Regions from separate parts of the Rhizobium favelukesii genome, predicted to be linked through region 2. Evidence: predicted binding sites of a transcription regulator. Region 2 holds the regulator's gene; each other region holds the start of a gene.
The links. The regulator LexA, encoded in region 2, represses DNA repair genes until DNA is damaged. The targets are predictions, from matches to a motif close to TGTTCNNNNTGTGTTCNG.
Positions count from the first base shown of each region.

Region 1 (10,303 bases), 2.0 Mb from region 2:
GAAGGCGTTCGGCTCTTCGGCAAACCAACTGCCGAAGGCGAACTGGTTGCGCTCGACGTTTGCCTTCAGCATGTCTAAAACGGCCTTGCGGTCGAGATACTTCCCTTCCTGACCGCGGCCGATGGTGCCGGCCATTGAGCGTGCGGCCCCTGCCAATTCGCCAACGGAGGAGGCGACCTCGTTGGCGATCGCCTTCGCCTCCAGATCGGCCTGATCCATGGTGAGCGTCTGGACACGGTTGCGCGTCTCACCGATGAGGAAGAAGTTCGAAACGAGGAGGACGAGGGCGATGGCAATGCCGGTAATGAGGATAAGCTTGGCTGCAAGCGACTTCATGCGAAAGATGAACATGGATTCCTCGGGGAGCAAGGATGTGCCGAACGGGGCATTCATCGGCACAGGGGACGAAGGCGTCGCCCCCTCATGGAGCAGCCGTTACAGAGGCCGGCCCCTGAGAGGGGTCCGGTGATGGCTGGAACATCGCCGGAAATCTCTTAAATTTGAATGAAATCCAAAGAAAATCGAAGGTATCCGCGCCAAGCGGCCCAAGCATGCCGCCGTGAGAATTGCTTTATAGCTTGTTTGCGACTTCGGCGCTGGACGGTATCGATGGCTGTGCACCTTGCTTGAGGCAGGCGAGCGAACCCGCGATCGCTGCTCGGCGTAGCGATGCCTCGAAATCGAGCCCTTCGTCGAGGCTTGCGGCGAAGTAGCCACAGAAGGTGTCGCCGGCGCCGACCGTATCGACCGGCTCGATCTTCAGCCCCTTGGCGCGCGAGATGCCGCCATCGCGGATTGCGATGACCCCGTCTGCACCGAGCGTCACGATCAGGGTTTGCCCGGTTTCGGCATTCAGACGCTTCAGCGCGGCCTCGCGATCGTCGGACCCCATGGTTTCCTGGCCGGCAAGGCGCTCGAACTCTGTTTCATTCGCAATCACGATGTCGGCAAGACGGCCGAGGCGTGCAGCGTCGTCGATCAGCGGCGCAAGGTTGAGCACCGTCGTGACCCCCTTCGCCCGGGCGCCGGCCAACGCGCGCTCCACGGCCGGAACCGGCACCTCGAGCTGCAGCATCAGAATGTCGCCTTTGTTCATCGCTGATATCGCTGCGTCGGCGTCGGCTGGTGTCACCGTGCCGTTCGCACCGGGCACCACCGCAATCATGTTCTCGCCGTCGCCGCCGACGAGGATCAGTGCGGTTCCGGTCGGCTCGTCGGCCTGCTTGACGGTTTCAAGCCCCGTGCCGGCCTCCTTCAGCAATGCGAGCGCCGCCTCGGCAAAGCCGTCCCGACCGACGGCCCCTGCCATGTGAACGGCGCGCCCGGCGCGTCGCGCGGCAAGCGCCTGGTTGGCGCCCTTGCCGCCCGCCGCCGTCGAGAATCCATTGCCGGCGACCGTTTCGCCGGGTTTAGGCAAGCGCGCAGTGGTGGCGATGAGGTCCATATTGATAGAGCCGAAAACTGTGATCATGGGTGTCCCGTCCAATGCTTTCTTGGGCGCGACACTGCCCGAAGGCCTTACTCGTCGTCAACCACCCTGAGCTTGAGAAGCCCACTGCGGCTGTCGACGGATTTCGGCGCGGCGTCATTGTCTCGTGCCGTGGTCTTGCTGTTGCTGTTGTCACCGCCCTCGAACTCCAGAGCCTCGATCTTCACTCCACGCTTGTTCAGCTTGTCGGCGGACGTGACGATCATGTCGACGTCCTTCTGCGCCAAAGCGAAATGCCCCTGCAGCTTGCGGACGCGCTCGTCGAGGCGACCGAGATCGTCCATCAGGTTTGCGACTTCACCCTGGATGACGTGTGCCTGGGCCCGCATCCGTTGATCCTTTAGGACGGCCTGAATGACCTGGATGGAGAGCATCAGCAGCGAAGGTGACACGATGACGATTCGCGATCGGTGCGCCTTCTGCACGACTGCTTCGAAATTCTCGTGGATCTCGGCGAAGATCGATTCAGACGGCACGAACATGAAGGCCGTGTCCTGCGTCTCTCCCTGGATCAGGTATTTCTCAGAGATATCGCGGATATGCGTTTCCATGTCGCGACGGAACTGCTGCGAGGCGACCTTGGCTCCATCCGGTCCGCCCGCGTCTCGGATCGCGTTCCAGGCTTCAAGCGGGAATTTCGCATCGATCACCAGGGGCGGCGCGCCGTTGGGCATCCGGATGGTGCAGTCGGGACGCGAGCCGTTGGACAGCGTTTGCTGGAATCCATAGGCGCCCATCGGCAGGCCATCGGCGACAATCGTCTCCATGCGCGATTGGCCGAAAGCGCCGCGTGTCTGTTTATTGGAAAGGATCGCTTGCAGGCCGACGACGTCCTTCGCCAGCGTTTGTATGTTGTTTTGGGCAGCATCGATGACGGCGAGACGCTCCTGCAGCCGTTGTAGGTTCTCGTGCGTCGACTTGGTCTGTTCGGTGATCGTCGTGCTGACGCGCTGCGACATTCCGTCCAGGCGCTGGTTGATCGCCTGGTTCAGCTCAGATTGCCTCGAGCCGAACACTTCGGCCATCGTCGACATGCGCCCGTGCATTTCCGCCTGGATCTTCAAAAGCTCGGCCATGCGCGCATCCGCCTCGGCGGCGCGGAAGCTCGCCACCTCTGCCTGCTCTCTTCGCACCTGCCCGCTGTGGGCGACAAGGACGATCAAAAGCAGGATCAGCGCGGCAATTGCGCCTCCGGCGAGCGCCAGCATGGCGGGGCTTATCTGCGACAGGGCGAGGAGAAGCGACTCAGCGTTGGTGTTCATGCTTGCAACAATAGCAAACTCAAATGAGATATCTAGATCAAAACGTGAACATCCCACAGGCGTGGCGGCAGGCGAGATGACCGGAGAGAACAAACGACGGCTGACGAATCGTAAGCGCATTTAACCATTGCTCAACCATATTGCGCAAAAGCTCTGCTCAAATTTCCTTTCAGCATCAATCGCAAAGCAGAGACATCATGACCAGCCAGCAGTCGGACAGCGCGCTCAAGCAACGCCTCGATTTCATCGAGTTGGATGATGGAGCCCGTACGGCGCTGCGCGAGATGCGCCCGGCAATCTCGGAGCTGCTCGGCGGCGCCCTCGACAAGTTCTACGCGAAGCTGGCGAAGACATCGGGGGTTGCGAACTTCTTTGCCGACAAGGCACATATGGGACACGCCAAGAAGCGTCAGGAAGAGCATTGGGCCAAACTGGCGGGCGGCAACTTCGACGAAAGCTACGTGAAGGGCGTGGTCGCGGTTGGCAAGACACACGCCCGCATCGGCCTCGAGCCGCGCTGGTACATCGGCGGCTATGCCTTGCTGATGAGCGAACTCGTGAAGGGCCTGATGGCCAAGCAGTGGCCCTCGATGTTTGCCAAGCAGCAGGGCAAGGTTCTGGCCGAGAAGCTTGCCGCCGTTATCAAGGCGGCGATGTTGGATATGGATTACTCGATCTCGGTTTACCTCGAAGCGCTTGAAGAGAGGCGCCGCAAGCTGGAGGAAGAGAGGGCGAAAGCCGAACAGGATCAGGCAATTGCGCTCGACCATCTTCGCCGCGGCCTGGAGGCCCTCTCGAACGGCGACCTCGAGGCGACCCTACCTCCTGACCTCCCTGGCAACTTCAGGGCGATGGCCGATGATTATAACCGCGCGGTTGCGGCTCTTCGCACCTCCTTCGCCTCGGTGCGGGCAACCTCTGGTGAAATCCTGAGGGGTACGGACGTGATCGCCAAGGCCACAGATGACCTTGCCGTGCGCACGGCCCAGCAAGCCGCCGGCGTCGAGGAAAGCTCGGCGGCGCTGCAGCAGCTCTCGGTCAGCGTCGGTCAGACAGCCGCAAACGCCGAAAAGGCGTCCGGCGCTGTTCGCGAGACGCAACAGAAGGCCAAGAATTCGGGCGAGCTCGTCACCAGCGCCGTTTCAGCGATGGCCGGCATCGAAAAATCGTCGACTGAGATCGCGAAGATCATCGGCGTGATCGATGAGATTGCGTTCCAAACCAATCTGCTGGCGCTGAATGCCGGCGTTGAAGCTGCGCGTGCTGGCGATGCGGGCAAGGGTTTTGCCGTCGTGGCGCAGGAGGTTCGCCAGCTCGCACAGCGCACGGCAGACGCGGCCAAGGCGATCAAGAATCTGATCTCGGAAAGCTCGACACAGGTGAACGAAGGGGTGGACATTGTCAGCAGCACCGGAGAGGCACTAAACGACATGATCAACCGCATCGATATCATCAACCGCTTCGTTGCCGATATCGCCGCTGCCGCACGCGATCAGGCAACCGGGGTTGACGAGGTCAGCGTCGCCATCCGCAACATGGACACGATCACGCAGCAGAACTCAGGAATGGTGGAGAACACCTCTTCCGAGACTCGGCGCCTGCGCGGCGAAGTCGACAATCTGATCGCGCTGCTGCAGCGCTTCCGTACCGGCGTCGAGCATCGTTCGCTGGCCGTTCCGCGCCGCGCCGCCCGATAGGAACGCGGCGAAATTCCGGGCTGGGGCGTAAAAAAGCGCTCCACCTGCCTGCCGGATAATTCCATCCTGGAAAAAGATGCGTTATGGGAACGCCATGACCATCAAGCCACTCATCATTCTTCCCGATCCGCTGCTTCGTCAGGTTTCCAAGCCGATCGAGCGCGTCGATGCCGATTTTCAGCGCCTTGCCGACGACATGCTTGAAACCATGTACGATGCGCCGGGTATCGGCCTTGCTGCCATCCAGATCGGCGTGCCGCGCCGCATGCTGGTCATTGATGTTTCCCGCGAAGGCGAAGAGAAGCAACCGCTGGTTTTCGTCAACCCAGACGTCGTCGCCTCTTCCGATGAACGTTCGGTGTATGAGGAGGGATGCCTCTCCATTCCCGACTATTACGCTGAAGTCGAGCGACCTGCGACCGTGACGGTCAAGTACCTCGACCGCGACGGCAAGGAGCAGATGGTGGAGGCCGACGGCTTGCTCGCCACCTGCCTGCAGCACGAGATCGACCACTTGAACGGCGTGCTTTTCATCGACCACATTTCCCGTCTGAAGCGCGACATGGTCGTCAAGAAGTTCACCAAGGCGGCGAAGTCGACGAAGGCTCTCTAACCCGGACGTCCGTCGGTGCGGCCCTGCTTGCGAGGCGCGCCGATCCGACGAAGGCGGGCAAATGCATGGCGCCCCGCGGGCCAGCAATGTCGCGGGCAGGTGCCTGAAGGGGCTTGATCTCAAGCTCGTAAACCCGTTTGAAGACGGCTGACCGGAAACATGGCGAGATAGAAATGTCGCTTCGCATCATCTTCATGGGTACGCCCGAATTTTCTGTCCCGACCCTGCGACAGCTGGTCGACGCCGGGCACACGATCCTCGCCGTCTACACCCAACCGCCAAGGCCAGGCGGACGGCGCGGGCTGGACCTGCAGAAGTCGCCGGTGCAGCAGGCGGCCGAACTGCTCGCCATTCCGGTCTTTACCCCGGTGAATTTCAAGGATCCGGAAGAACGCGAGCGCTTCAGGGCCCATGATGCGGACGTCGCTGTGGTCGTTGCCTATGGCCTGCTGCTGCCGGAGGCGATCCTGACCGGCACGCGCTACGGCTGCTACAATGGTCATGCCTCGCTACTGCCGCGTTGGCGGGGAGCCGCCCCGATCCAGCGGGCAATCATGGCCGGCGACGAAAAGACCGGCATGATGGTGATGAAGATGGACAAAGGCCTGGATACCGGGCCAGTGGCTCTCACCAGCGAAGTCGAGATCGGTGCCAACATGACGGCCGGAGAGTTGCACGACAAGCTGATGCATCTCGGTGCCAAGGCGATGGCGGAGGCGATGGTCAAGCTCGAGATGGGCGATCTTCCCCTGACGCCGCAGCCGTCGGACGGCGTGCTCTACGCCGCCAAGATCGACAAGGGTGAGACGCGGATCGACTTCTCCAAGGATTTTGCCGAAGTCCATAATCACATTCGCAGTCTGGCACCGTTTCCCGGCGCATGGTTCGAAGTTGCAATCGGCGGCAAGCCTGAGCGGGTGAAGGTGCTGGCCTCGGAGCTTGCGCAAGGCAGCGGCAGCGCCGGTGAACTGCTGACAGACGATCTGGTCGTTGCCTGCGAAACCGGCGCCGTTCGCCTGACCAAATTGCAAAAGGCTGGTGGCAAGCCGTTGCTGGCTGCCGACTTCCTGCGTGGAACGCCACTTGCATCAGGTACGAGGCTCCCTTGATGCACCGCTACCGCATGATCGTCGAATATGACGGTGGTCCTTACGTCGGCTGGCAGCGGCAGGAAAACGGGCCGTCCGTCCAGGGTGCGATCGAGAAGGCGATCCGATCGGCGAGCGGTGAGACGGTGTCGATCCGTGGGGCAGGCCGCACCGATTCCGGTGTTCATGCCACGGGTCAGGTGGTTCACGCCGATCTCGCCAGGGAATGGTCGGGCTTCAAGCTTCAGAACGCGCTCAACGCCCATCTCAAGCTGGCCGGCGAGCGCGTCGCGATCATCAGCGTGGAAGCGGCGAGTGAGTTCTTCGACGCACGGTTCTCGGCGCTGCGGCGCCACTATCTCTATCGCATCATCAGCCGCCGGGCGCCGCTGGCGCTTGAGGCCGGCAAGGCATGGTGGGTGCCGAAGACCCTTGATCACAAGGCCATGCATGCCGCCGCGCAGACACTTGTCGGCAAGCACGATTTCTCCACGTTCCGCTCCGCCCATTGCCAGGCCAACAGCCCGATCCGCACACTCGATCGGCTGGACGTGACAAGAAGCGGCGAACTGATCGAGATCCGCGCGACGGCCCAAAGCTTCCTGCACAACCAGATCCGGTCATTTGCGGGAACACTGAAGCTCGCCGGTGAGGGCAAATGGACGCCGAACGATGTCCGCGCTGCGTTGGATGCCCGCGACCGCAAGGCTTGTGGCCCCGTTGCGCCGCCCGACGGGCTCTATTTCATGCAGGTCGACTATCCAGACGTCATCACCGACCGCCACCGCTGGCTGGAGGGCAGCGATGACGGTGACGATCTATCATGACCTGGCCTACCGGGCTTGATAGATGGCCGTGCCGATATCGAATGGGAAGGCGCCGAACAACCCTTCGAGCGCCGTGTTCGTAAGCGCCACCACCGTCAGGCTCCTTTCCGGATCGATGAACCACGAGTGGCCGTAGACGCCGCCCCACTGGATCGCTCCCCGCGCCAGCGGCAGCCCGGCGCGGTCGGGATCGGTGACAACAGCCCAGCCGTAGCCGAAACCCAGCCCGGGTCGTTGAAGCCCGGTCAGGCCGTTCGTCTGGTCGCGGATCATCGCGGAAACGGTGCTCGCATCAAGCAGCGGCGCTCCGCCGCGTCTTATGGTTTCCAGTATGGCGAGGATATCGCCGGCTGTGCCTGCCATGCCGCCGCTGGCGGAATGATAGATATCGGGATCGAAGATGCGCCCCGGCGAATAGCCGAACACACCGGAAGGGGTAATGATCGAATCCTCCCATCCCATCGGCTCGGGTTGTGGCGCTGCATTCTTGTAGGGGACGGCAAGGCGGCCGCGGTCGGTTACATGAAACGCAGTGTCGGAAAGTCCAAGCGGCTTCGTGACGAGCGCGGCGACTGCCTCGCCTAGCGGCGCGCTGGTCTCCTTCTCGATGATGCCACCGAGAACATCCATCGAGATCGAATAGCGCCAGCCCTTGCCGGGCTCGTAGAGCAACGGTTCGGTTGCAAGACGGCGAAGCTCTTCTTCGAGCGCGATGCTGGGGTGTCTGCCCGCGATATCGGCGCCGTCGGGCTTCCGCTTGTTTGCATCCCCATTGAAGCCGTCGCCGAGACCTGCCGTATGCGTCAACAGATGATGGATGGTGATGACGGGTGCTGATCCGTCCGCCAGCGGGGGATAGAAATAGGGCAGCCAGCGGGCGACGGGATCGGCCGGATTGATGCGCCCCTGCTCGACAAGCCGCATGGCGGCGATGGCGACTATCGGCTTGGTCACCGAAGAAAGCCGGAAGATCGTGTCTGTGCTCATCGGCTGGCCGCTCTCCCGGTCCGCCATGCCGGCGGCACGGCTGTAGACAACGCGGCCCTCCCGCGCGACCAGGACGACGGTGCCGACGAGCCGCTTCTCGTCCAGCGCGGAGTCGATTGCGCTGTCGAGTAGCCGCGTCATTTTCGGGTCTGGCCTGACGATTGCGAAGGAAGACATGTTTTTCCTCTCGAAGGAACGGCGGGCGCACTCGGCCGCCTCAGGGACGGCTGGAAAATTTGGACGAGCCTTGGTGCCCGGCCCGTTGCATTGACTATGGGAGACCTTAATGCTTGCGTCCGACTGCGATAATCGTCTCTATATCCGCAAGAGCTTTGCGTGGAGGACAAAGATGACGGGTTTCGCGGATCGGCTGGATGTCTTTCTCAGGGTTGTTGCCGGAGGGAGCTTTTCCGCCGCCGGCCGGGATATGAATATGCAGGCATCATCGATATCGCGGCAGATCGACATGCTGGAAGGCGAGCTTGGGGTGGAGCTGTTCTACCGGTCCACACGCCGGCTCGCATTGACATCGGCAGGTGAGACGCTTTGCCACCGCGCCCGGCAGGTACTCGGCCAGCTCGAGGAGACCCGAAGCATCGTCGCGGCGATGGCGAACGAGCCGCAGGGATGGCTGATGATCTCGGCGCCGGTCTGCTTCGGCCAGCGTCACGTTGTTCCGCTGGTGCCGGTCTATCTGGAGCGGTTCCCGAAGGTGCATCTCGAACTGTCGTTGGAGGATCGGGCCGTGAATCCTCTCGAGGATGGCATCGATCTTGCCGTCCGCATTGGCAAGCTGCAGGATTCCGCGCTTCTCGCGACGAAGCTTGCGACAACGGAGAGCGTCGTCTGTGCCGCGCCGTCCTATCTTCAGCGGCACGGTGTTCCCGCGGTACCGGCAGACCTCGTGCATCACGCCTGCCTGACCACACCGAAGCCAATGAAGGCCGGGATGTGGCAGTTCGGCGAAACCAGCTCCGAAGACCGACTTGAGGTTTCGGGTCGTTTTGTTTGCGGCGACATGGACGGGCTTCTTGCAAGCGCCATCGCCGGGCTTGGGATCATCCACCTGCAGACATGGCTGGTGGCCGAGCCATTGAGAGATGGCAGGCTGGTGCGGCTCTTCCCGACAATGCTGCCGAGGCCAGATGGCAGCGGCATCTACGCACTCCGGCCGCCGGGCGCGCTGACGATGAAGGTGAAAGGGATGGTCGACCTCCTGAAGGCGCGCATGATTGCACTGTCGGAATAGGTCGATCCCGGTCGATTTATACCGGATAAATGCCGAGAAAGCGCTGCAGGTATTCCGACAGCATGAGCGATGGCACGAGCAGCAGCAGCGTGAGTGCCCCGATCATCAGGCCCTGGCCGTAGAAGATCATCCTGAGAATGCGTGCGATCGCAAAGACCTGCGCCAGCATGAAGGCAAGCAGCAGCAGCGAGACGACGCCGACAAGTTGGGGCAGGAAGAAGACTAGTGCGAGCAGCAGGCCGTTGATATAGGAGAGCGGGACACCCAGCCAATTGACGCTGACGATGACGGGCGCGAAACGCTCGCCCTTCTTGAAGGCCAGCAGCAGCAAGCCTGCAAAGACCAGCGGCACGAACCAATTGGCGGCTTCGACGAGCCCGAGCCGGAAATAGAAAAGCGCGCCGACATCGGTATGCGGCGGCATCGTCTGCAGGAACGCCTGGCGCCACCAGAGCCACGAGATTCCCATCGGCGGCAGGCACCATAGGATTGCCCAGAACGAGCGGTTGACGCCGCGCTCCGACATGTCGAGGAAGCGGAACCCACGCGGATCCATGCGGATCAGCAGCCAGATCCCCGCCAGATAATATTGAACTTCTCTAAAGCCCGGCATTCGCGAACCAGTGCTCGATGAACGTTTCATAGATTACTGTCAGTCGCTCGAGGTCGGAAACAGCGACGCGTTCATCGACCATGTGCATGGTCTGGCCGACAAGACCGAACTCCACGACGGGGCAGTAGTCCTTGATGAAACGGGCGTCCGACGTGCCGCCTGTGGTGGAGAGTTTCGGCGACTGGCCGGTCACACTCTCGACAGCGGAGGAGAGCGAGGCGATCAGCGCGTTGTTGCGCGTCAGGAAGACGTGGCTCGGCCGCTCTGCCCAGACGATATCGTACTTCAGTGGCGCGCGACCGGGACGGAACACGCTGTCGGCGGCGGCTGCGTCAAGGCGGCGCAGGATCTCCTGCTGCAGGCTCTGGGCCGTCCACGTGTCATTGAAACGGATGTTAAAGCTCGCCGTCGCATTGGCCGGTACGACATTCGTCGCAGGATTGCCGACATCAATGGTCGTCACCTCAAGGTTGGACGG
Region 1 covers NZ_HG916852.1:486,479-496,781, forward strand. The annotation lists partial or broken gene LPU83_RS40700 (methyl-accepting chemotaxis protein) at 1-351, opposite strand, end outside; gene LPU83_RS40705 (ribokinase) at 572-1,471, opposite strand; gene LPU83_RS40710 (DNA recombination protein RmuC) at 1,519-2,751, opposite strand; gene LPU83_RS40715 (globin-coupled sensor protein) at 2,949-4,448, shown strand; gene def (peptide deformylase) at 4,543-5,061, shown strand; gene fmt (methionyl-tRNA formyltransferase) at 5,235-6,170, shown strand; gene truA (tRNA pseudouridine(38-40) synthase TruA) at 6,170-6,976, shown strand; gene LPU83_RS40735 (serine hydrolase domain-containing protein) at 6,983-8,140, opposite strand; gene LPU83_RS40740 (LysR family transcriptional regulator) at 8,313-9,212, shown strand; gene LPU83_RS40745 (hypothetical protein) at 9,229-9,825, opposite strand; gene dapE (succinyl-diaminopimelate desuccinylase) at 9,812-10,303, opposite strand, start outside.
Region 1: a site for LexA is predicted at 2,785-2,802, ahead of LPU83_RS40710 (DNA recombination protein RmuC). Genes of this name have one in related genera too.

Region 2 (10,303 bases):
GACGAAAACGCTCTCGTCAGCCCGCATTTCTTCCGCCATGGCATCGCGAAGCGCTTCGCGAACGGTCATCGAGACCATTTCGGTACCGGCCGGAATTTCCGGATCGTTCTGCACGGTTGCCTTCGGCTCGGCTGGAACAGGAGCAGCAGCCGGCTTTTCTTCCACCTGTGGGGCAGCGGCGGCGGGAGCAGGCGCGGCAGGTGCTGCCGAAATATCGGAGGCCGACTCGCCGTCCTGCAGCAGGACTGCGATCTTGGCGTTGACCTTCACATTTTCGGTACCGGCCGGCACCAGCAGCTTACCGATGACGCCTTCATCAACGGCTTCGACTTCCATCGTCGCCTTGTCGGTTTCGATCTCGGCAATGACGTCACCTGACTTGACGGTATCGCCTTCCTGCTTGAGCCACTTGGAAAGCGTGCCTTCTTCCATCGTCGGAGAGAGGGCGGGCATGAGAATATCGATTGGCATGGGTCGTCCCTCCCCGATTAGAGCAGAATGTCAGTATAGAGCTCGGATGCATCCGGCTCCGGATCGGACTGGGCGAAGTCGGCGCTATCAGCAACGACATCGCGGACGTCCTTGTCGATCGCCTTCAGATCGTCTTCGGAGGCCCAGCCCTTTTCGAGTAGGCGCGCACGCACCTGTTCGATCGGATCCTGCTCGGAGCGCATCTTCTGCACTTCCTCCTTGGTGCGGTACTTCGCCGGGTCGGACATCGAGTGGCCGCGGTAACGGTAGGTGAGCATCTCGAGGATGATCGGCCCCTTGCCCGAACGGCAATGCTCGAGCGCTTCATCCGCTGCAGCCTTCACCGCACGGACATCCATGCCATCGACCTGGACGCCGGGGATGCCGAAACCGGAGCCACGGAGCGAGTAGTTCGACTGCGCGGTAGCGCGCGCAGTCGACGTGCCCATGGCGTAGCGGTTGTTTTCGACGATATAGATGATCGGGAGCTTCCAGAGAGCAGCCATATTGAAGCTCTCGTAGACCTGGCCCTGGTTGGCGGCACCATCACCGAAATAGGCGACGGAGACGCTGTCATTGCCGCGGTAGCGGTTGGCGAAGGCGAGGCCCGTTCCGAGCGAGACCTGGGCACCGACGATGCCATGACCGCCGTAAAAATGCTTCTCCTTAGAGAACATGTGCATCGAGCCGCCCTTGCCGCGCGAATAACCGCTGCGGCGTCCGGTCAGTTCGGCCATGACGCCGCGCGCGCTCATGCCGGTGGCCAGCATGTGGCCATGGTCGCGATAGGCGGTTATAACCTGATCGCCTTCCTTCTGGGCCATCTGCATACCGACGACCACAGCTTCCTGGCCGATGTAGAGGTGACAGAAACCGCCAATGAAGCCCATGCCGTAGAGCTGTCCGGCCTTCTCCTCGAAGCGGCGGATCAGCAGCATCTCGCGATAGGCCTTCAGCTCCTCATCGCGCGTAAAATCAGCAACAGGACCACCATTGGATGCCTTGTTTGCCGGCTTTGCGCTAGTTTTACGGCTGGAAACGGTCGCGGTTTTTCGCGGCGCCATTCAACCCTCCCTGTGGGTTTGTCGGTTCTTTGGTGGCGCGTACCATAGGGAAGAAATTTCGCCGCAGCAATGCCATAAATGCATGGCTCGTATTCGTCAGTAAATTACTGATAAATAAGCATTTATCGAGATTAACTCAATTTCGGTTAATTGGAATAGTGATTGAATATCACGATCTCGTCGGCACGAGAAACATTCAGCTGAAGACGCGCTTTCTCGTCCAGCATGTCCTTGTCCATCGAACCGTCGCTCAGCAGCGCGACCTGCTTTTCGAGGTGCTCGCGCTTGCCTTTCAGAACCGCCAACTCCCTTTCGCGCGCTATCCGCTGGCGCTCGAACCCCTCGGTTGCCCGCAGACCGTAATCACCATGAACGCAATGATAGCCGAAGTAGGAAAGAAACGCGATCGTCATCGCCGGAACCACGAAACGACCGATCTTTTTCTTCTTGTGATGCTTTGTCCACATAAACGCACGCTCGAACGCATTACCTCGATGCGTTCAAGCCTACCGGGCAGAGATTAACTGTCCGTTGACTATGAAAAATCGGGCAAGAAAAAACCCGCGCCTTTTGAGGCGCGGGTTCGAAGTCGTTAAAAATCAGATGCGATTAGCCGCGGATGATCGAACGGCCGGCATAGCGGGCCTGCGGGCCGAGGCCTTCTTCGATGCGGATCAGCTGGTTGTACTTTGCCAGGCGGTCCGAGCGCGACAGCGAGCCAGTCTTGATCTGACCGCAGTTCGTGGCGACAGCCAGATCTGCAATCGTAGAGTCTTCGGTTTCGCCCGAACGGTGCGACATGACGGCGGTGTAGGCAGCCTTGTGCGCGGTGTTGACGGCATCGAGCGTTTCCGTCAGCGAGCCGATCTGGTTGACCTTGACGAGGATCGAGTTGGCAACACCCATGCGGATGCCGTCACGAAGACGGGCTGAGTTGGTAACGAAGAGATCGTCGCCGACCAGCTGAACCTTCTTCCCAGCCAGATCCGTCAGAGCCTTCCAGCCGTCCCAATCGTCTTCGGCCATGCCGTCTTCGATCGAGATGATCGGGTACTGGGCCGCGAGCTGAGCAAGATATTCGGCCATGGCGCCCGATTCCAGCGTCCGGCCTTCACCTTCGAGAACGTACTTGCCGTCCTTAAAGAATTCCGTCGAGGCGCAGTCAAGGCCGAGGCTGATGTCGTCGCCCGGCTTGTAGCCGGCTTTCTCAATCGACTTCATGATGAAGTCGAGGGCTTCAGGCGCGCTCTTCAAGCCCGGCGCGAAGCCACCTTCGTCGCCGACGTTGGTGTTGTGACCTTGAGCTGACAATTCCTTCTTAAGGACGTGGAAGACTTCCGAGCCCATGCGAACGGCTTCACGGATGGAATCGGCGCCGACCGGCAGGATCATGAATTCCTGGAAGTCGATTGGGTTGTCGGCATGCGCACCACCGTTGATGATGTTCATCATCGGAACCGGCAGGAGGTGGGCGCTGGCGCCGCCGACGTAGCGGTAGAGCGGCAGGCCGGAAGCCTGTGCTGCCGCCTTGGCAACGGCGAGCGAGACGCCGAGGATGGCGTTGGCGCCAAGACGCGCCTTGTTCGGCGTGCCGTCCAGCTCGATCATGATGTTGTCGATCTGGATCTGGTTTTCGGCGTCGATACCACCGATCGCGTCGAAGATCTCCGTGTTGGCGGCTTCGACGGCCTTTTCAACACCCTTGCCGAGATAGCGCTTGCCGCCATCGCGCACTTCGACTGCTTCGTGAGCACCGGTCGAAGCGCCCGACGGCACCGCCGCGCGGCCCATGCTGCCATCTTCGAGATAGACATCGACTTCGACGGTCGGGTTACCACGGCTGTCGAGAATCTCGCGGGCGATAATGTCGGTAATTGCGGTCATCGGCTCTTCCTGCTCGAGGGTGGATAAATCGTTCGAAGCCTGTTTAATCGAAGGCACGCAAATTACAATGCCACACCGACGACACACGGCATGTCACGACCTATCGCGCGAATATGTCAGGCTTTTGAAGAGGCTTGCCCCTCCATCTTTCTGCTGCCCTGCTCCAGTGTTTCGAAACTACAGGTTTTAAAAAACAAGTCACAGTATTCGATGTGGTTGCACATTTATCGATCGGTAACCAATCAATAGTACAATTAATCCTCAATAAGGAAATACTGCCTGTCCGCCGGCAAGTAGTATTGCATGATGCACTTCCTTGTGCGGTTCAAACCCGCCTGCTTAGGGCTTTTAAGTTCCCTCCAAATCCCAAGCCATTTCAATAAACAACACCTGTTCACTATTAAAATTTACGGGGCGCCGGATGAAACTCAATATTGCTCGCAGCCTTGCCATCTTCGCGGCCGTCGTCACCGCGGGATTGATCACTTCGATCGGCATACAGAATTACGCCTTCAACAAGCTGCGGGTGAACGGCGAAATGTATAAGCAGATCGTCTACGGCAAGGATCTCGTCGCCGATATCCTGCCGCCGCCTCTCTACATCGTCGAATCCTACATGCTTGCACTTGAGGCGGTGCAGCGTCCTGAAGTCGCGCGGAAGAATATCGAGCGCATCCAGACTGTCCTGAAGCCCGCCTATGAGGATCGCCGCAAATATTGGTCGGAAACGGCGCTCAGCGCCGATCTCAAGGAAAAACTCCTGAACGACGTCCTCGTCAAAGGCGACGTCTTCTGGAAGGTGATGGCGGAAGAACTCGCCCCGGCCATTCTCAAGAACGACGCTGCCGTCATCCCGGCGGCCTTCGAGAAGCTTTCAACGAATTTCCATATTCATGAAGAGGCCGTCAACAAGCTCGTGGACATGGCGAACGCCTTCCTTGCTGCTGCCGAAAAGGATGCTGCCGAACAAACCCGCATCCTTTCCACGATCACACTTGCGGCAGCCGCTGTCTCGTTTTGCCTGTTGCTCGGCGGCCTCTATGCCTTCCGTCGACGCGCTATCGTGCCGCTCTCGGCGATGCGCGACTATATGGCGATCCTTGCCGGTGGCGATTATTCGAAGGAAGTGCCCTTCAGCCGCCGCGCCGACGAGATCGGCGCGATGGCGCGCGCCGTCACCGTCTTCCGTCAATCTGCCGAAGAGCGAAACAATATCCGCGAGCGCCAAGATGCTGAACGCCGGGTGCAGGCACAGCGTGATGCGGTGCTTGCCGCGACCAAGGCAGAAGAGGAAGCCGCCCGCGAGCGCGTCATTGCAAGCCTGAGCCGCGGTCTGGAGCGCCTTTCCGGCGGCGACCTCACTGTCCAGCTCAGCGAACCCTTCGAAGCCGCCTACGAAAAGCTGCGCCACGAGTTCAACTCGAGCATCCGCACGCTTTTCGGCGCAATGAAGGAAATCTCGGCCGTCACGAATACGGTAAGGACCGGCTCGAGCGAAATCGCCTCGAGCACGGATGATCTGGCCCGGCGAACGGAGCATCAGGCCGCCTCGCTGGAGCAGGCAGCCTCCGCGCTCGACCAGATCACCGTCACCGTCAAGAACTCATCGGAACGGGCCAATGAAGCGAACGCGGTGATGACGGCGACGAAGGAAAGCGCCAGCTACTCGGCAACCGTCGTGCACGAGGCGGTGGCCGCGATGGAGAAGATCGAGACATCATCCGCGCAGATCGGCGAGATCATCAACGTCATCGACGAAATCGCCTTCCAGACCAACCTCCTCGCGCTCAATGCCGGTGTGGAGGCCGCCCGTGCAGGTGAGGCCGGAAAAGGCTTTGCCGTCGTTGCGCAGGAAGTGCGCGACCTTGCCGGTCGCTCCGCCAATCTGGCGAAAGAAATCAAACAGTTGATCGAGAGGTCTTCCAGCCAGGTTTCAGCAGGCGTTGGCCTCGTCAACCGCACAGGCGAAGCGCTCAGCAATATCGATCAGCAGGTTCTGATGGTCACTGCGCTGATCGAGGGGATCGTGCGTTCTTCCTCCGAACAAACCACCGCGCTCCTGGAAGTCAACGCCGCGGTCAACACGATGGACAGCGTCACGCAGCAGAACGCGGCGATGGTCGAGCAAACCAGCGCCGCCTGCCGAGAGCTCGGCGCCGAGGCAGTGCACCTCAATCACCTGCTGTCTCGTTTCCGTCTCGACGATACGGACAACTCCGTGACCAAGGGATATCCCTCCCACAAACGGATGGCGCTTGCCGGTTGACGGCCGGCACTTTCTGCAGGTTTCAGGCCGCCTTGGCGATCACGTCGAAAGCCAGCAGCTTTTCGAGTAGCCGCGGCATATCCTTCAGGCGAACCATGTTCGGCCCGTCGGACGGCGCATTGTCAGGGTCTTCGTGTGTTTCGATGAAGACGCCGGCGACGCCAACGGCAACGGCTGCCCGTGCCAGCGTCTCCACGAATTCGCGCTGGCCGCCGGTTGAGCCGCCCTGCCCGCCTGGCTGCTGCACCGAATGCGTGGCGTCAAAGATCACGGGAGCGCCCATCGCCGCCATGATCGGCAGCGAACGCATGTCCGAAACCAGCGTGTTGTAGCCGAAGGAGGCGCCACGCTCGCACAGCAGGATATTGGGGTTGCCGGTCGAGTTCAGCTTGTTGAGGACATTCTTCATGTCCCAAGGAGCAAGGAACTGGCCCTTCTTGACGTTGATGGTGCGGCCGGTCTTGGCGGCAGCGACCAGCAGGTCGGTCTGGCGGCTGAGGAAGGCCGGGATCTGCAGGATGTCGACGACGGTCGCCACCTCGGCGCACTGCTCCTCGGTGTGGATGTCAGTCAGGACCGGAAAGCCGTATTCCTTCTTGAGGTCTGCAAAGACCTCAAGCGCCGTTTCGAGGCCGATCCCACGCTGAGCCGACAGCGAGGTGCGGTTCGCCTTGTCGAAGGAGGACTTGTAGACGAGGCCGAGACCAAGCTTGTCGCAGAGTTCCTTTAGCACGCCCGCGACCATGAAGGCATGGTCACGGCTCTCCATCTGGCAGGGCCCAGCAATCAGCGACAGCTGGCCGGCATTGGAAAAGGTGACGCAGCCGGCGCCTTCGCCAACCACGACTTCGGACTTTGTCTGGCTCATCGTTTCTCCTCAAAGGCGAAGAGCGCGCCCTGCCCGGGAGCCGCCTTCACCAGAATTCGATTGTTTTTGCGCGTGTAGGTCATCCCGTTAGCAGCCAAATGCGCTTCTGTCACGGCGAGATCGCCAACCTTGAAGACGATGGCGATGCCGCGCAAGCCGCGATCGGTGGACGCTGCAGGAAGGTCGAAATAGGCATACAATCCATCGGGGGATAGAACGCTGATCCTGGCATTCGGAGCGGCGACGCTCACGCCGAAGGCGTCGTTGACAATCCCCGGGCCGTGCGCCGCTGCGCGCACGAATGATCCGAACGCCTTCGGATCTGGCGAAACCAGAGCGATCTCTGCAATCCCATGGACGCCGTTCGCGTGCACTTGCAGCGCTTTTCGATCGGCCGGCAGCGGATTGACGCGTTGACACGTGAAAAAGAAGAAATCCGGAGCCCGCAGATCCACCGCGAAAGCGAGCTTGAACGCGGCTGTGGCCTCCGAGCCATCGGGCATCTTCATCGGTCGCTCGAACTGTAGCATCTCGCCGCCATTGATCCTTTCGGAAAGGAACCGGGCGTGGTCGCGATCGGCATCTGCGGTCGCGAAGACCACGGCAGAGAATCCATCGTCCCCGCATCGAAACCGAAAGGCGCGGTCACGCGCGGTGAAGACATTCCCTTTCTTCGCCGACGCCTCGTGCAGTTCCGCGCTGGCGACCCCCAGGGGCTCTAGGTAAGTTTCGTCGGAGAAGAATATGCAGGCGTTCTCTGTTCCAAACGGATGCCGGGCATCGGGCGCGATGGTGAACCCAAGTTTTCCGAGACGTTCGCGCGCGAGTCCAATATTGGAGACCGGCAGCACGATGTGGTCCAGCGGATGTGCTTCGCTCATAGCAAACTCTCCGGAATTTGCGAAGATGTGCGCCGGGTCGCAGGACAATGCAACCCCCTTCGGCGCTTTCAGTCAAATGAACTGAGAAAACTGAACAAGTTGCGGGCAAGTTTTACGAAAATTTAGGCACTTGCGGAACACATATGGAACATATAGTGTCTGTTCTGGCTTTGTTTCACGACTCTGGGGTTCAACTTCGATGCTGACGCGTAAACAACAGGAGCTTCTTCTCTTCATTCACGAGCGAATGAAGGAGTCCGGTGTCCCCCCTTCTTTCGATGAAATGAAAGATGCCTTGGACCTCGCGTCGAAGTCAGGCATTCACCGGCTGATTACAGCGCTCGAAGAACGTGGCTTCATTCGCCGACTGCCGAATCGGGCCCGCGCCCTGGAGGTCATCAAGCTTCCGGAGGCATATAACCCGAGCTTGCAACCACGCCGCGGCTTTTCGCCGAGCGTCATCGAAGGCAGCCTCGGCAAACCGCAGCTTGTTGCGCCGCCGAAGCCGGCAGCACATGCCGACAACGGCAATTCCGCCTCGGTACCGGTTATGGGACGGATCGCCGCCGGCGTGCCGATTTCGGCAATCCAGAACAATACTCACGACATCACCGTTCCGGCCGACATGCTTGGCCCGGGCGAGCACTATGCGCTTGAGGTCAAGGGCGACTCGATGATCGAAGCCGGCATTTTCGATGGCGACACGGTGATCATTCGCAATGGCAGCACCGCAAATCCCGGCGACATCGTTGTCGCGCTCGTCGATGACGAAGAAGCGACCCTCAAGCGCTTCCGCCGGAAGGGCGCCTCCATTGCGCTCGAGGCCGCGAACCCGGCTTATGAAACGCGTATTTTTGGACCCGACCGCGTCAAGGTTCAGGGCAAGCTCGTCGGGCTCATTCGTCGTTATCATTGACGACAGGCGGCTCACCGTCAAACGTGCCGCTTCGCCAGTTGTATGCCCAATGCCGCATCCAGGGGCGGTCAAGCGTGGTAGTAGGCGGTGACACGATGGTGTTCCCTGTTCGTCTTTGCGTATCTCGGCGGCGCCAGAGCCGCGACGCAGGATTTCTCCGGTGAATAGCAGTGCGTCCGGCCGGCATTCGGTCGCACGCAGGCGAGCGGGCGTCACGACGATATCGGCGGTATCGCGCGCAGCGCCGAAGTAAGCAGGGTTTTCGACGATTGTCAGAACGTAGCTGCTATCGTGCGTGGCGGTGCACCAGGCGTTTTCAGGGAAACAAGGCGGTCTTCAGCGCCCGTCGCAGAGGCCTGCCGCAACGTATTGCGGGCATTGCGCAATTCCTCAGCCGAGAGTCTTTGAGCTTGGCCTTCGCTGTCCGCCGCCGGACAGGGGTGATATTGCATCGCCGAGGTGGAATTGATGCAGTGCCAGCGGTCACGGCGATCCCCTTCCCGACGCTCAACGCAGCCCGTGATCGTCGTGATTATACGCGCGTCCAATATGACGGTCGCCCTACTCCGTGCTTCGAACTGGGCGGAAAGCGTTCCCACGACACCAATACGCCCGCCAGCGCAAGATTTCGGATCAGTCGGCGGCGCCCCGGGGACTGCGGCCGGTGCAATCAGGGCGAACGCAACAAACCATGCCCCCAGGCGGATCATTGGCGGGTCACTTGCGAGCTCAAACCAGAGGACGGCGTCGGCCCGAGGAAGACCGGAGAAAATACGAAGAACCGCCCATGATCCATCTCCGTCGCCACAGCGCGACGAAAACACGAAGAGCAGCCGGGCGGCGCGGTCGTAAACCACGTTGCCCAGGAGACGAGTGATTGCGTGCTGAAGGCGCGCGGAGGCTTCTAAGCAGATTGAGCCCGAAGAAAAGAACGCTCTGCCATGCGAGCAAGCGCATCCGCGCCGAGGGGCCTGCCTCACAAAGTGGCTTCAACCCCGGCATGCATCTGCGCCCAAAAACAGCCGCCCTTGCAACCACAATGCAAGTTCTTCAGGCTTCAGGCAACAATAATCGATTGAAATCCGAAGGAGAATCGGAAGCCAGAAAAGCCAAGGATAATCATCAGCTTCTGCTATGCGCAGGGCTCATCGCAGGAGTGCCCAAAAGTTGATACTGCGATGCACAAAATGGCGTCACGGGAACTTGGCATTAGGCGCGCGATCATATAGCTATCGTCGACGACGCTTAACCCTATGGCGCTTTTATGGCGCCAACCGCCAGTTTGGAGGATCAGAATGACGGAACAAAGCGCAACACTGAAAATCGGTGATAAATCAGTCGATCTCGCCGTCAAGAGCGGCACGATCGGCCCTGACGTCATTGATATCGGCGCCCTGTACAAGCACACGGCTTCCTTCACGTACGATCCTGGTTTTACCTCGACCGCATCCTGTGAATCGAAAATCACCTACATCGATGGTGATGCCGGCGTACTGCTACATCGCGGTTATCCGATCGAGCAACTTGCCGAGCATGGCGACTTCCTCGAGGTCTGCTACCTGCTCCTCTATGGCGAACTGCCGACCGCTGCGCAGAAGAAGGATTTCGACTATCGCGTCACGCATCACACGATGGTGCATGAGCAGATGAGTCGGTTCTTCACGGGCTTCCGCCGCGATGCGCATCCGATGGCCGTCATGTGCGGCTGCGTCGGTGCATTGTCGGCCTTCTACCACGACTCCACCGACATCACGGATCCGCATCAGCGCATGGTCGCAAGCCTGCGCATGATCGCCAAGATGCCGACACTTGCGGCCATGGCCTACAAGTATCACGTCGGCCAGCCCTTCGTTTACCCGAAGAACGATCTCGACTACGCCTCGAACTTCCTGCGCATGTGCTTTGCTGTTCCGTGCGAAGAATATGTCGTCAATCCGGTGCTGTCCCGCGCCA
Region 2 covers NZ_HG916852.1:2,495,607-2,505,909, forward strand. The annotation lists gene LPU83_RS50970 (pyruvate dehydrogenase complex E1 component subunit beta) at 1-471, opposite strand, end outside; gene pdhA (pyruvate dehydrogenase (acetyl-transferring) E1 component subunit alpha) at 489-1,535, opposite strand; gene LPU83_RS50980 (FtsB family cell division protein) at 1,682-2,002, opposite strand; gene eno (phosphopyruvate hydratase) at 2,145-3,419, opposite strand; gene LPU83_RS50990 (methyl-accepting chemotaxis protein) at 3,841-5,685, shown strand; gene kdsA (3-deoxy-8-phosphooctulonate synthase) at 5,708-6,553, opposite strand; gene LPU83_RS51000 (VOC family protein) at 6,550-7,434, opposite strand; gene lexA (transcriptional repressor LexA) at 7,634-8,350, shown strand; gene LPU83_RS51010 (hypothetical protein) at 9,228-9,521, shown strand; gene gltA (citrate synthase) at 9,646-10,303, shown strand, end outside.

Region 3 (10,303 bases), on a different contig from region 2:
CCGGTGCCCAGCTCAGCAATACGCTGGCGGACGATCCATTGGCTCATGTGGGACAAGGATATCATCGCTTCCGCCGCTACGCGCCGCGCATGTTGCGGTGCCTGAAGTTCAAGGCAGCATCGGTAGCCCAGCCCTTGATTACGGCGGCAAAAGCCATCGGCGAAATGCAAGCGTCACCATCGGCGACCGACAGCTTCTTGCGGCCAAATTCGAAATGGCACCGCCATTTGAGAGCACAAGACCAGGGCGACAATCGCCTTCGGGAGGTGGCGGTCCTGTTTCACCTGCGGGATGCCTTCCGATCCGGTGACATCTGGCTCGACCATTCGCGCCGCTATGGCGATCTCAAACAGGTGTTGGTGCCGATGATTGCGGCACAAGCTAATACAAGACTAGCAGTGCCCCTCGATCCGCAAGTATGGCTGACTGATCGAAAGGCTCGGCTCGCCGATGGCCTGAAGAGACTTGCACGAGCAGCGCGCGACGGAACCATCCCTCGTGGCAGTATCGAGGATGGAACGCTGCGGATCGACCGGCTGACGGCTGACGTTCCGGACAGTGCCGAGGAATTGATACTCGATCTCTATCACCGGATGCCGCCAGTTCGGATCACCGACATCTTGTTGGAGGTCGATGCTGCGCTCGGGTTCACCGAAGCCTTCACTCATCTGAGAACCGGGGTTCCATGCGGTGACCAGGTCGGCCTGCTCAATGTGCTGCTCGCAGAAGGGCTGAATCTGGGACTGCGGAAGATGGCGGAGGCCACGAATACGCATGATTACTGGCAGCTATCGCGCCTTGCCCGGTGGCACGTCGAAAGCGACGCAATGGACCAGGCGCTGGCGATCGTGGTGGCTGCGCAGGCAAAACTGCCAATGTCCCGGTTCTGGGGCTTGGGAACGACCGCATCGAGCGATGGCCAGTTCTTCCCTTCGGCCCGGCAGGGCGAGGCGATGAACATGGTCAACGCCAAGTATGGAAACGAACCCGGCCTCAAGGCTTACACTCACGTCAACGATCAGTTCGCGCCGTTCGCATCACAAACCATTCCGGCGACAGTCAGCGAGGCCCCATACATCCTTGACGGCCTGCTGATGAATGAGGCTGGTCGTCAGGTTGGAGAGCAATATGCCGATACGGCCGGCTTTACCGATCACTTGTTCGGGACCAGCAGCATGCTCGGATACCGCCTTGTCCTGCGCATCCGCGATTTGCCTTCGAAGCGCCTTTACGTGTTCAATCCCGCAGGGACACCCAAGGATTTGCGCAAACTGGTCGGCGGCAAGATCCGCGAGGAATTGATCATCGCGAACTGGCCCGACCTGTTCCGCTGCGCCGCGACCATGGCTTCCGGCAAGATCAAGCCGAGCCAGTTGCTCCGCAAGCTTGCCTCCTATCCACGCCAGAACGATCTGGCGGTTGCGCTGCGAGAGGTTGGCCGCGTGGAGCGGACACTCTTTATTATAGAGTGGATCCTCGACACGGACATGCAGCGGCGTGCCCAGATCGGCCTCAACAAGGGTGAAGCCCACCATGCTCTCAAGAATGCGCTGCGCATCGGTCGCCAGGGTGAAATCCGTGACCGAACCACCGAGGGCCAACATTACCGGATCGCCGGACTCAACCTGCTCACCGCAATCATCATCTACTGGAACACCCTCCATCTCGGCCATGCAATCGCAGAGCGCCGGAATGAAGGACTTGATGTGCCGCCCGAACTTCTGGCGCATATCTCTCCACTGGGTTGGGCACACATATTACTGACCGGCGAATATCTCTGGCCTAACGGAGAAACGGCTTAGAGTGTCATTCCGCCCCCAGCCGGAACCGACCCCCTCATGGCCTACGGTCTGCTTGAGGAACGCGACGCCGGCGGGTTGCTCGGAATGATCTTCGGGCAGAAACGGGAGACGTTCGGCGAAGAAACCCGGTCGGGCACGCCTGCAATCAACTATTTCCTGACCGATGGCGCCAATTCCGATCATGACGCGGCGTGGCGGGTTCTCTCGGAGGCGGAACACGCAGAATCTCAGATCTACTACGTGATGGTCGGCATTGGCGACGAGGACTTCAGGTTCCTGCGGGACGCCGCGACGGCGTTTCCAAACGTCGGCTTCGTAAGTGCGAAGGATCTCGGGAAGTTCGTGGGGAGCGACGACGCCTACGAGAAGCTCCTTCCTGCCGAGCTGTGCTCGTGGCTGAAACACGAGCACGAGGGCGAAGACGACCATCACTAAATCCTGCCGTGAAAACACTGATGGGCGACGTCCTTCTCGTTCGGTGATCACACCGCAAGGCCGTCGTCCGCCATGGCGCTCGTGAGGCATCATCCCGGAGCGGAATCGGCGAACGCACCCGTGAAGACGACCGCAAAGCGGAGCCGGAAGGCGTTCCGGCCGGCGAACTGGCGCGGATGCTCGACGTTCCCCAGAACACCAGGTCCGCACATCGCCACGCTGCAACGCGCGGCCACCTCAAGAGCGAGCGGCAGTGACGTTCCATCATCTATCGGGCCGACCACGAAGGGTTCCCCACACTGACACCGTTTCCCCTGAGGGACTGCTGCGGCGGGAACGGGGAACTCTGCGCGCCACTCATCGCCGATCCCGCGCCCTGCTGCTCGCCGGAGACTTCCCAGGCATGCGTGAACGACGCTGGAACGGACGCCGGTCGGCGGGCGGCCCTGAGGGCCGCCGGGTTGCCGATCACGCGGCAAGCGCCAGAATACAGACGCTTGACATGCCGAACAAAATAGGAACATATGCGCATCGGCAGTGATGCCTGCAGCCATGACCGCTGCAACGCCAAGACAGTTTCCACAAGCGGAGACATGATTGTGACCCGGATCGAGTTACGAATACGCCACTAGGTGCGGCTTCTGGGGCCAACGCGCGGGATTCTCGCGCATTCACGCACCGCCTATCGTCAGGGTCATTCGGCCAGCCTCCACCTCCATATCTGCGATGGTTTAAGCTGTGAGAGCGGCGTGCATTCCGTATCGGTTTGGCACGGCTAACTATACGGGCTATCCGATGGTTCGCCAGGCGCGCGAGATGATCGCGAATGGCGAACTCGGCGACATTCGCGTCGTCCAGGCCGAATATCCGCAGGACTGGCTGACGGAAGCGGTCGAGCAAACCGGCCAGAAACAGACCGCATGGCGCACCGATCCGGCGCAATCCGGCGTCGGCGGCTCGACCGGCGATATCGGCACGCACGCCTATAATCTCGCCGCCTTCATCACTGGTCTGGAGCTCGACAGCCTCGCCGCCGATCTCGACAGCTTCGTTCCCGGCCGCCGGCTGGACGATAATGCGCATGTCATGCTGCGCTTCAAGGCGAAGGGTTCGGAGAAGCCGGCCAAGGGCATGCTCTGGTGCAGCCAGGTGGCGCCCGGCCATGAAAATGGCCTGATGGTCCGCGTTTACGGCACCAAGGGCGGGCTGGAATGGACCCAGAAGGACCCGAACTACTTGTGGCACACGCCTTTCGGCGAGTCGAAGCGGCTGGAGAGCGTGAATGGCACTGATCGACCGGCAAGTGAAGAGCTACCTCGTCACGGTCAAGTCGCTGCAATTTCCGTCGAGCCTGTGCATTCCGAAGAAGCCGTAAACGGTGGCGGCGATAAGGTCGATCTCGAAGAGACCAAACCCGTCGGGGCCGCTCATCCGGCTTTATCCGGCGGTACTGGCATCGACGTCACCGCTGCACATGATGATGCTACGCAGGTCAGGCGAATTGAGCACCGCGCAAGCAAAGAAGTCGCCGCAAAGAAGCGGTGGCGATTTCGAACGGTTCCCAGGCCTCCCAGATCGTGCACGCTGCAGATGAAATGAAGCTGGATGAAGAGATCAGGGTGCTCAGGGGTCAGCTGGCCGGAAAGCTGAAGCTGCAAAATGCGCGGTTAAGAAAAATGCTGGAGCGGTTTGAACGGTGAAAAAGTTGCGGTGCTTTTGAGCCAAGGATCGACTGCAAGCCTGTTGCAAGTGAACAATCTCAGATTTGAATAAGGTGTCGCCGGTCGATTCTGTTCAAGGCGACCAGTGCTCATCACCTTACATTTCAGAGAACCGCCGGACCGCGTCATCTTGCTGGCGCATCAACGACCTCAGACGCTTCCGGATCGCGCAGATGGAGTCCCCTTTGCCGACCTGAACCATCGCTTCCAGTGCGGAAAATTGAGCTTGCGCACGTTGGTCGTGCCGCGGTCAGCCTCCATGCGGATCAGTTCTTCGAGATCGAATGGCTTGCCCTTAGCCGCAAGTTTCTCGGCCTTGGCTTTGGCCGCCTTCTCAAGTGCGAAGCGCGGCGAGGGCAGTCCCCAGCGCGCATGGACCAGCTGCTTCTTTCCGTCGGCGGAATTGCGGACGATCGGCCCCATCTGATTGGGGTTCATCTGGTAGGCGGGCATCAGGTTGATCAGGCTTTCGGCGTCCTGGGCCCACTTCGCTACCCAGTCCTTGTCTTCCATGCGATATAGGTTGCACATAGCAGGCCATCTACTCCGCTTGAGCTCGGTGGAGGACAATCTAGCGGACAGCGCTAATTTCGCTAGTCGAGCCGGAAGACGTCGGCATTGTCCTGGCGTTCTCGCAGGCCTTTGTAGGACGGATGACGGAGTTTCCCGTCTGTCGTCCAGGCGCGAAACTCGATCTCGGCAATCAAGGTCGGTTCGACCCAGACAACATCTGCACTTCCGGAATAGGGCAGGGGCGGTTGCTTTCGCTTCCATCGCAGCGTGTCCAGCATCTTTCGCAGCCTGATCGCCTCGACTTCTTTGAATCCCGTGCCGACGCTTCCGACGTGGACGAGCTCATCACCACGATACGCGGCGAGCACCAACGAGCCGAAGCCGGCAAGGGATGCTGCCGACCTCTCATAGCCGACGATGAAGAAGGCCTCGCTCTGGATGCATTTGACCTTTACCCAATCGCCGGTCCGGCCCGAGCGATAGGGCCGGTCGAGGTGCTTGCCGACGATACCTTCCAGGCCGACGCGGCAGACATGCTCCAGCAGGACAGCTGGTTCGGCATCGAGTGTTTCAGATAGTCGAATGGCGCCGACCTGGTCATTCCCTGGGGCGTTTAACGTGTCCTCGAGAAGGTGTCGGCGCGAACGGTATTCGACACCGCGCAGATCATGCCCGTCCAGATAAACAAGATCGAAAGCGTAGAGGACGGCTTCGGAGGCACGGTTGCCAGCCTGTTTACCGGATGCGCCCAGCGATTGCTGCAGTAGCCCGAAATCCGGCCGCCCGTCTTCGTCGAGCACGACGGCTTCGCCATCGATGATCATCGTCGCCGGCCCGAGCGCTCGGGCGGCCTGCTCTATTGCCGGAAACCGATGCGTCCAGTCATGGCCGCCACGCGTGAGGATCCGGATCCCCTGCGGCTCGATATGAACGGCGAGGCGATAGCCATCCCATTTCAGCTCCCAGCTCCACTCGTTTCCCTTTGGGGGATGGGACTTCAGTTGCGCCAGCGCAGGCTCGACACGCTCGGGCATTGGATCGAACAGCAGCTGTGGTTGAGCTGGATTGCGCTTGCCGCGCGGCCGGGAACGGATCGGGGCCTCGGTGTCGCGAAGGAGGGGTTTTGATCTCGGAGGCTTCGGCATCCCGACAGTTCAGCAGAAAAATCTTAAAGGCACTGTGACGATGCCGACTTGTCCCCGCAATCCACACAAAGGGATTAGCGCTCGCAAACGCTCAAAAAAAATCCGCGGGCCGCTATTCGGCTGATTCCCTTCGGTATTCTGCCGATTTCTAATGTTCAGGATAATATTCCCATCCCTCCGGTTGCTTGACTCTTCAAATGGCTCGGAACAGAAAGAGAACATCCGCATTTTGCCTGACATGATGTCGGCCGCCAACACGACCTTGAAGGGAGCCGTGAACGATGACTGCTGCCCGTCAAAGGGTGATCTCTGAACTGCGCGAGCGGATTGCATCGGTGGAAGGCGTGTCAGCCAGAATGGCTGGCTGTCTCTCCTTCGGCGTGCCGGAGATCGATGCGGTCTTGCCCGGAGGTGGTCTGGCCCATGGCGCCCTGCACGAGTTTGCAGGCGGCGGGTCGGGCACGGTGGATGGTGCGGCAGCGGCGCTCTGTGCCGCAGGCATCGCGGCCCGCACCAAAGGCCCGATCGTCTGGTGCCTGACGCGCCCCGATCTGTTCTTTCCTGCGCTCGCTGAGGTCGGCCTCCATGCCGATCGGGTGATCTTTGTCGAATCCGACAGGGAGGAGGACGTTCTGGCAAACATGGAGGAAGGGCTGTCCTTTGGCGGGCTCGGCGCAGTCGTCGGTGAACTCGTTCGCCTGCCGATGATCAGCTCGCGCCGGCTGCAGCTGGCGGCTGAGCGAACGGGCACGATGGCGCTTGCCGTCCGGCGTTGGCGGCGACAGACGGAGGCCAATGACTTCGGGCAGCCGACGGCATCGACCACGCGGTGGCGGGTGAGCGTCATGCCGTCGGAGGAATTGCCAGTGCCGGGTGTGGGGAGAGCCCAATGGTTGCTGGAATTGATGCGCGTGAAGGCGGGTGAATGTGCTGAGTTTCTCGTGAGGGCGTGCGATGACAAGGGTCGTCTCGATCTATCTTCCGGATCTGCCGACGGATCGCATTCGTCGCGCCGATCCGTCTATTCCGCCTGAACAGGCGATTGCCGTGATCGCGAGAAGCGGCTCCAAACGCTGGGTGTCGGCCGCCGACGCGGCCGCCAGAAAAGCCGGCGTTCATGTCGGCATGCCGGCGGCCAAAGCACAGGCGCTGTTTCGCGGCCTGATGCTGGTCGATGCGGATCCTGCAATGGATGCCGCAGCACTCGAACGCATTACGCTCTGGGCGCTGACGCTCTATTCGCCGATCGTCGCGGTCGATGGGATTGATGGGATCGTCATGGACACAGAGGGTGCCGATCACCTGCAAGGCGGCGAGCTGCCGATGGTGACGAAGATCGCCAATCAGTTCCTGGCAAAAAAACTCACGCCCCGTGTCGCGATCGCCGACACCTGGGGAGCAGCACACGCCTGCGCCCGCGCCATCAGCCGCGAAACGGTGATCGTGCCTTCAGGTGAGACCGTCCGCGCCGTCGAAAGACTGCCGATATCGTTGCTGCGCCTTCCCGGGAAAGTCGTCAGCGATCTGCGCACGCTTGGTTTCCAGACAATCGGCGAATTGGCCAACACGCCGCGCGCGCCGCTGACGCTTCGTTTCGGTCCGGAGATTGGCCGGCGGCTCGACCAGATATTCGGCCGCATCTGCGAACCCATCAATCCGATCCGCACCGCCGAGCTCGTCGAGGTGAGCCGCGCCTTTGCCGAACCGATCGGTGCTGCCGAAACCATCAACAAATATGTCGGCCGGCTGGTCGTGCAACTGATCGAGGAGCTCCAAAGGCGTGGCCTTGGCGTCCGCCGCGCCGACCTGATCGTCGAAAAGGTTGACGGTTCGCGGCAGGCGATCCGCGCCGGCACGGTGAAGCCGGTGCGCGATGTCGCCTGGCTGACGAAGCTGTTTCGCGACCGGACGGAAAAGATCGAGCCCGGTTTCGGGATCGAGAAGCTGACCCTAGTTGCGGTCATGGCTGAGCCGCTGGAGGAGCGCCAGAAATCCTCCTCGCTGGTCGAGGAGGAAGTGAAGGACGTGACGCCGCTGATCGATATCTACGGCAACCGTGGGCAACGTGTTTATCGGGTGGCACCGGTTGCCTCCGACGTGCCCGAGCGCTCCGTCCAGCGCATCAGTCCTGCTGCCGATCCGGTCGAGGTCACGTGGGTCAGCCATTGGCGCCGGCCGGTCCGGCTGCTGGCCCGTCCGGAGCTGATCGAGGCCATCGCCTTGCTGCCGGACCGGCCGCCGGTCTCGATCACCTGGCGCGGCAAGCGGCGGAAGGTCAAGCGCGCCGACGGTCCGGAACGGATCTTTGGCGAGTGGTGGCGGCGCGACGCGGAGATGGAGGCGGTGCGGGATTATTTCGTCATCGAAGACGAGGCTGGCGAGCGTCTCTGGGTGTTTCGCTCCGGTGATGGCATCGATCCCGAAACCGGAAGCCATCGCTGGTTCGTGCATGGGATCTTCGCATGAGCTATGCCGAGCTGCAGGTCACGACCCATTTTTCCTTCCTGCGCGGTGCAAGCTCGGCGCAGGAACTGTTCGAGACCGCCAAGGCCCTCGGCATCGAAGCACTCGGCGTCGTTGACCGCAATTCGCTTGCCGGAATCGTTAGGGCACTCGAAGCATCCCGTGCCACGGGATTACGTCTCGTTGTCGGTTGCCGGCTCGATCTGCAAGATGGCATGTCGTTGCTGGTCTATCCCACCGACCGGGCTGCCTATTCCCGGCTGACCCGCCTCATCACGCTCGGCAAGTCGCGCGGTGGCAAGAACAACTGTATCCTGCACTGGGACGACGTCGTCGCATACAATGACGGCATGATCGGCATTCTTGTGCCGGATCTGCCGGATGACGCCTGCGCGATCCAGCTGCGCAAGATGGCCGAGCTGTTTGGGGATCGCGCCTATGTATCGCTTTGTCTGCGGCGCCGGCAGAACGACCAGCTGCGGCTGCATGAGATTTCCAATCTCGCTGCGCGGTTCAAGGTGAAGACGGTCGTCACCAATGACGTCCTCTTCCATGAGCCAGGTCGCCGGCAGTTGCAGGACATCGTCACCTGCATTCGGACCCGCACCACGATCGACGAGGTCGGCTTCGAGCGCGAGCGCCACGCCGATCGCTACCTGAAGCCGCCGGAAGAAATGGAGCGCCTGTTTCCGCGATACCGGCAAGCCCTCGCGCGAACCCTGGAGATTGTCCGTCGGTGCACTTTCTCGCTCGAGGAACTCACCTACCAATATCCGGAGGAGGCGATCGTGCCGGGCAAGGATGCCCAGGCCTCGCTGGAGCACTATGTCTGGCAATGCGCGCCCGATCGCTATCCGGAAGGCCTACCGCCCGATGTGTTGAAGGTCGTGCGGCACGAGCTCGATCTCATCCGCACCATGAAATACGCGCCCTATTTTCTGACGGTCTTCTCGATCGTGCGCTATGCGCGGTCTCAAGATATCCTCTGCCAGGGGAGGGGGTCTGCCGCCAACAGCGCCGTCTGCTACATCCTCGGCATCACCAGTATCGATCCCTCGACCAACGATCTTCTATTCGAACGCTTCGTGAGCCAGGAGCGCGACGAGCCGCCGGATATCGACGTTGATTTCGAGCACGAGCGGCGCGAAGAGGTGATCCAGTGGATCTACCAGACATGGGGTAATCGCGGCGCGACCGTCCCAGGCCAGTCTATAAATTACGGATGGCAAGGGTGGTTGCCCCCGATAAGATGGAAATACGGGCTCTCGATTGGTACCGGGCCCAAACACCAAATGGAGGCAACCATGGACCGATATATAGGGCTCGACGTTTCGTTGAAAGATACCGCCATCTCGATCCGAGAAGACGGGAAGCGGATATGGCGCGGGAAGTGCCCTTCGGACCCAAAACTTTTGGCGCAGATGATCCGCAAGCACGCGCCAAACGCCAAGCGCGTCGTATTCGAGACGGGGCCGCTGTCGACGTGGTTCTATCATGCGCTGACGGCCGAAGGGGTTCCGGCAATCTGCATTGAAGCGCGGCACGCGCAAAAGGTCTTGAACGAGACGCTCAACAAGACCGATGCCAATAATGCGGATGGCTTGGCGCAACTGGCCGAAGCCGGCTTCTACAAGGCGGTCCGGGTAAAAGCGTTCGACAGCATGCTGACGCGCACGCTGGTGACGGCCCGCAATCAGCTTTTGAGCATCTCAACCCAGCTCAGCAACCAGATCCGCGGCCTGATGAAGACGTTCGGTCTGATCGTCCCCAAAGGAACAGGTCGGGTGTTTGATAGCAATGTAAGAGAGTTTTTGGATGGGAATGACGGCCTGGCATGGATCATATTGCCTCTGCTTGAGGCGTGGCGCGACATACGCAAGCGCGCGGCCGATCTTGATCGCCAGTTGCTCGTAGCGGCGCGGAAAAGCCAGGCGACGAAGCTGTTGATGACGATCCCGGGGATCGGCGCTGTCACCGCCGTCTCCTATGTCGCCGCGATTGAAGATCCAGACAACTTCCGAACGTCGCGCTCGGTTGGCGCCTGGCTCGGGCTGACAACGCGGCGCTACCAGTCAGGCGAAGTCGATTATGACGGCCACATCTCGCGAAGAGGTGACCACCGTCTGCGGGGACTGCTTTATGAAGCGGCGACTGTGATCCTTACGAGAACCAGTGCCAGGAACGAGAGCAGTCTCAAGAGCTGGGGGCTTAAACTGCGTGAGCG
Region 3 covers NZ_HG916853.1:95,293-105,595, forward strand. The annotation lists gene LPU83_RS59640 (Tn3 family transposase) at 1-1,802, shown strand, start outside; gene LPU83_RS59645 (VWA domain-containing protein) at 1,839-2,237, shown strand; partial or broken gene LPU83_RS74350 (transcriptional regulator) at 2,414-2,632, shown strand; partial or broken gene LPU83_RS59655 (Gfo/Idh/MocA family protein) at 3,009-3,542, shown strand; partial or broken gene LPU83_RS59660 (SOS response-associated peptidase) at 4,154-4,489, opposite strand; gene ligD (non-homologous end-joining DNA ligase) at 4,552-5,616, opposite strand; gene LPU83_RS59670 (ImuA family protein) at 5,898-6,650, shown strand; gene LPU83_RS59675 (Y-family DNA polymerase) at 6,571-8,082, shown strand; partial or broken gene LPU83_RS59680 (PHP domain-containing protein) at 8,079-9,206, shown strand; gene LPU83_RS59685 (IS110 family RNA-guided transposase) at 9,384-10,303, shown strand, end outside.
Region 3: a site for LexA is predicted at 5,820-5,837, ahead of LPU83_RS59670 (ImuA family protein). Genes of this name have one in related genera too.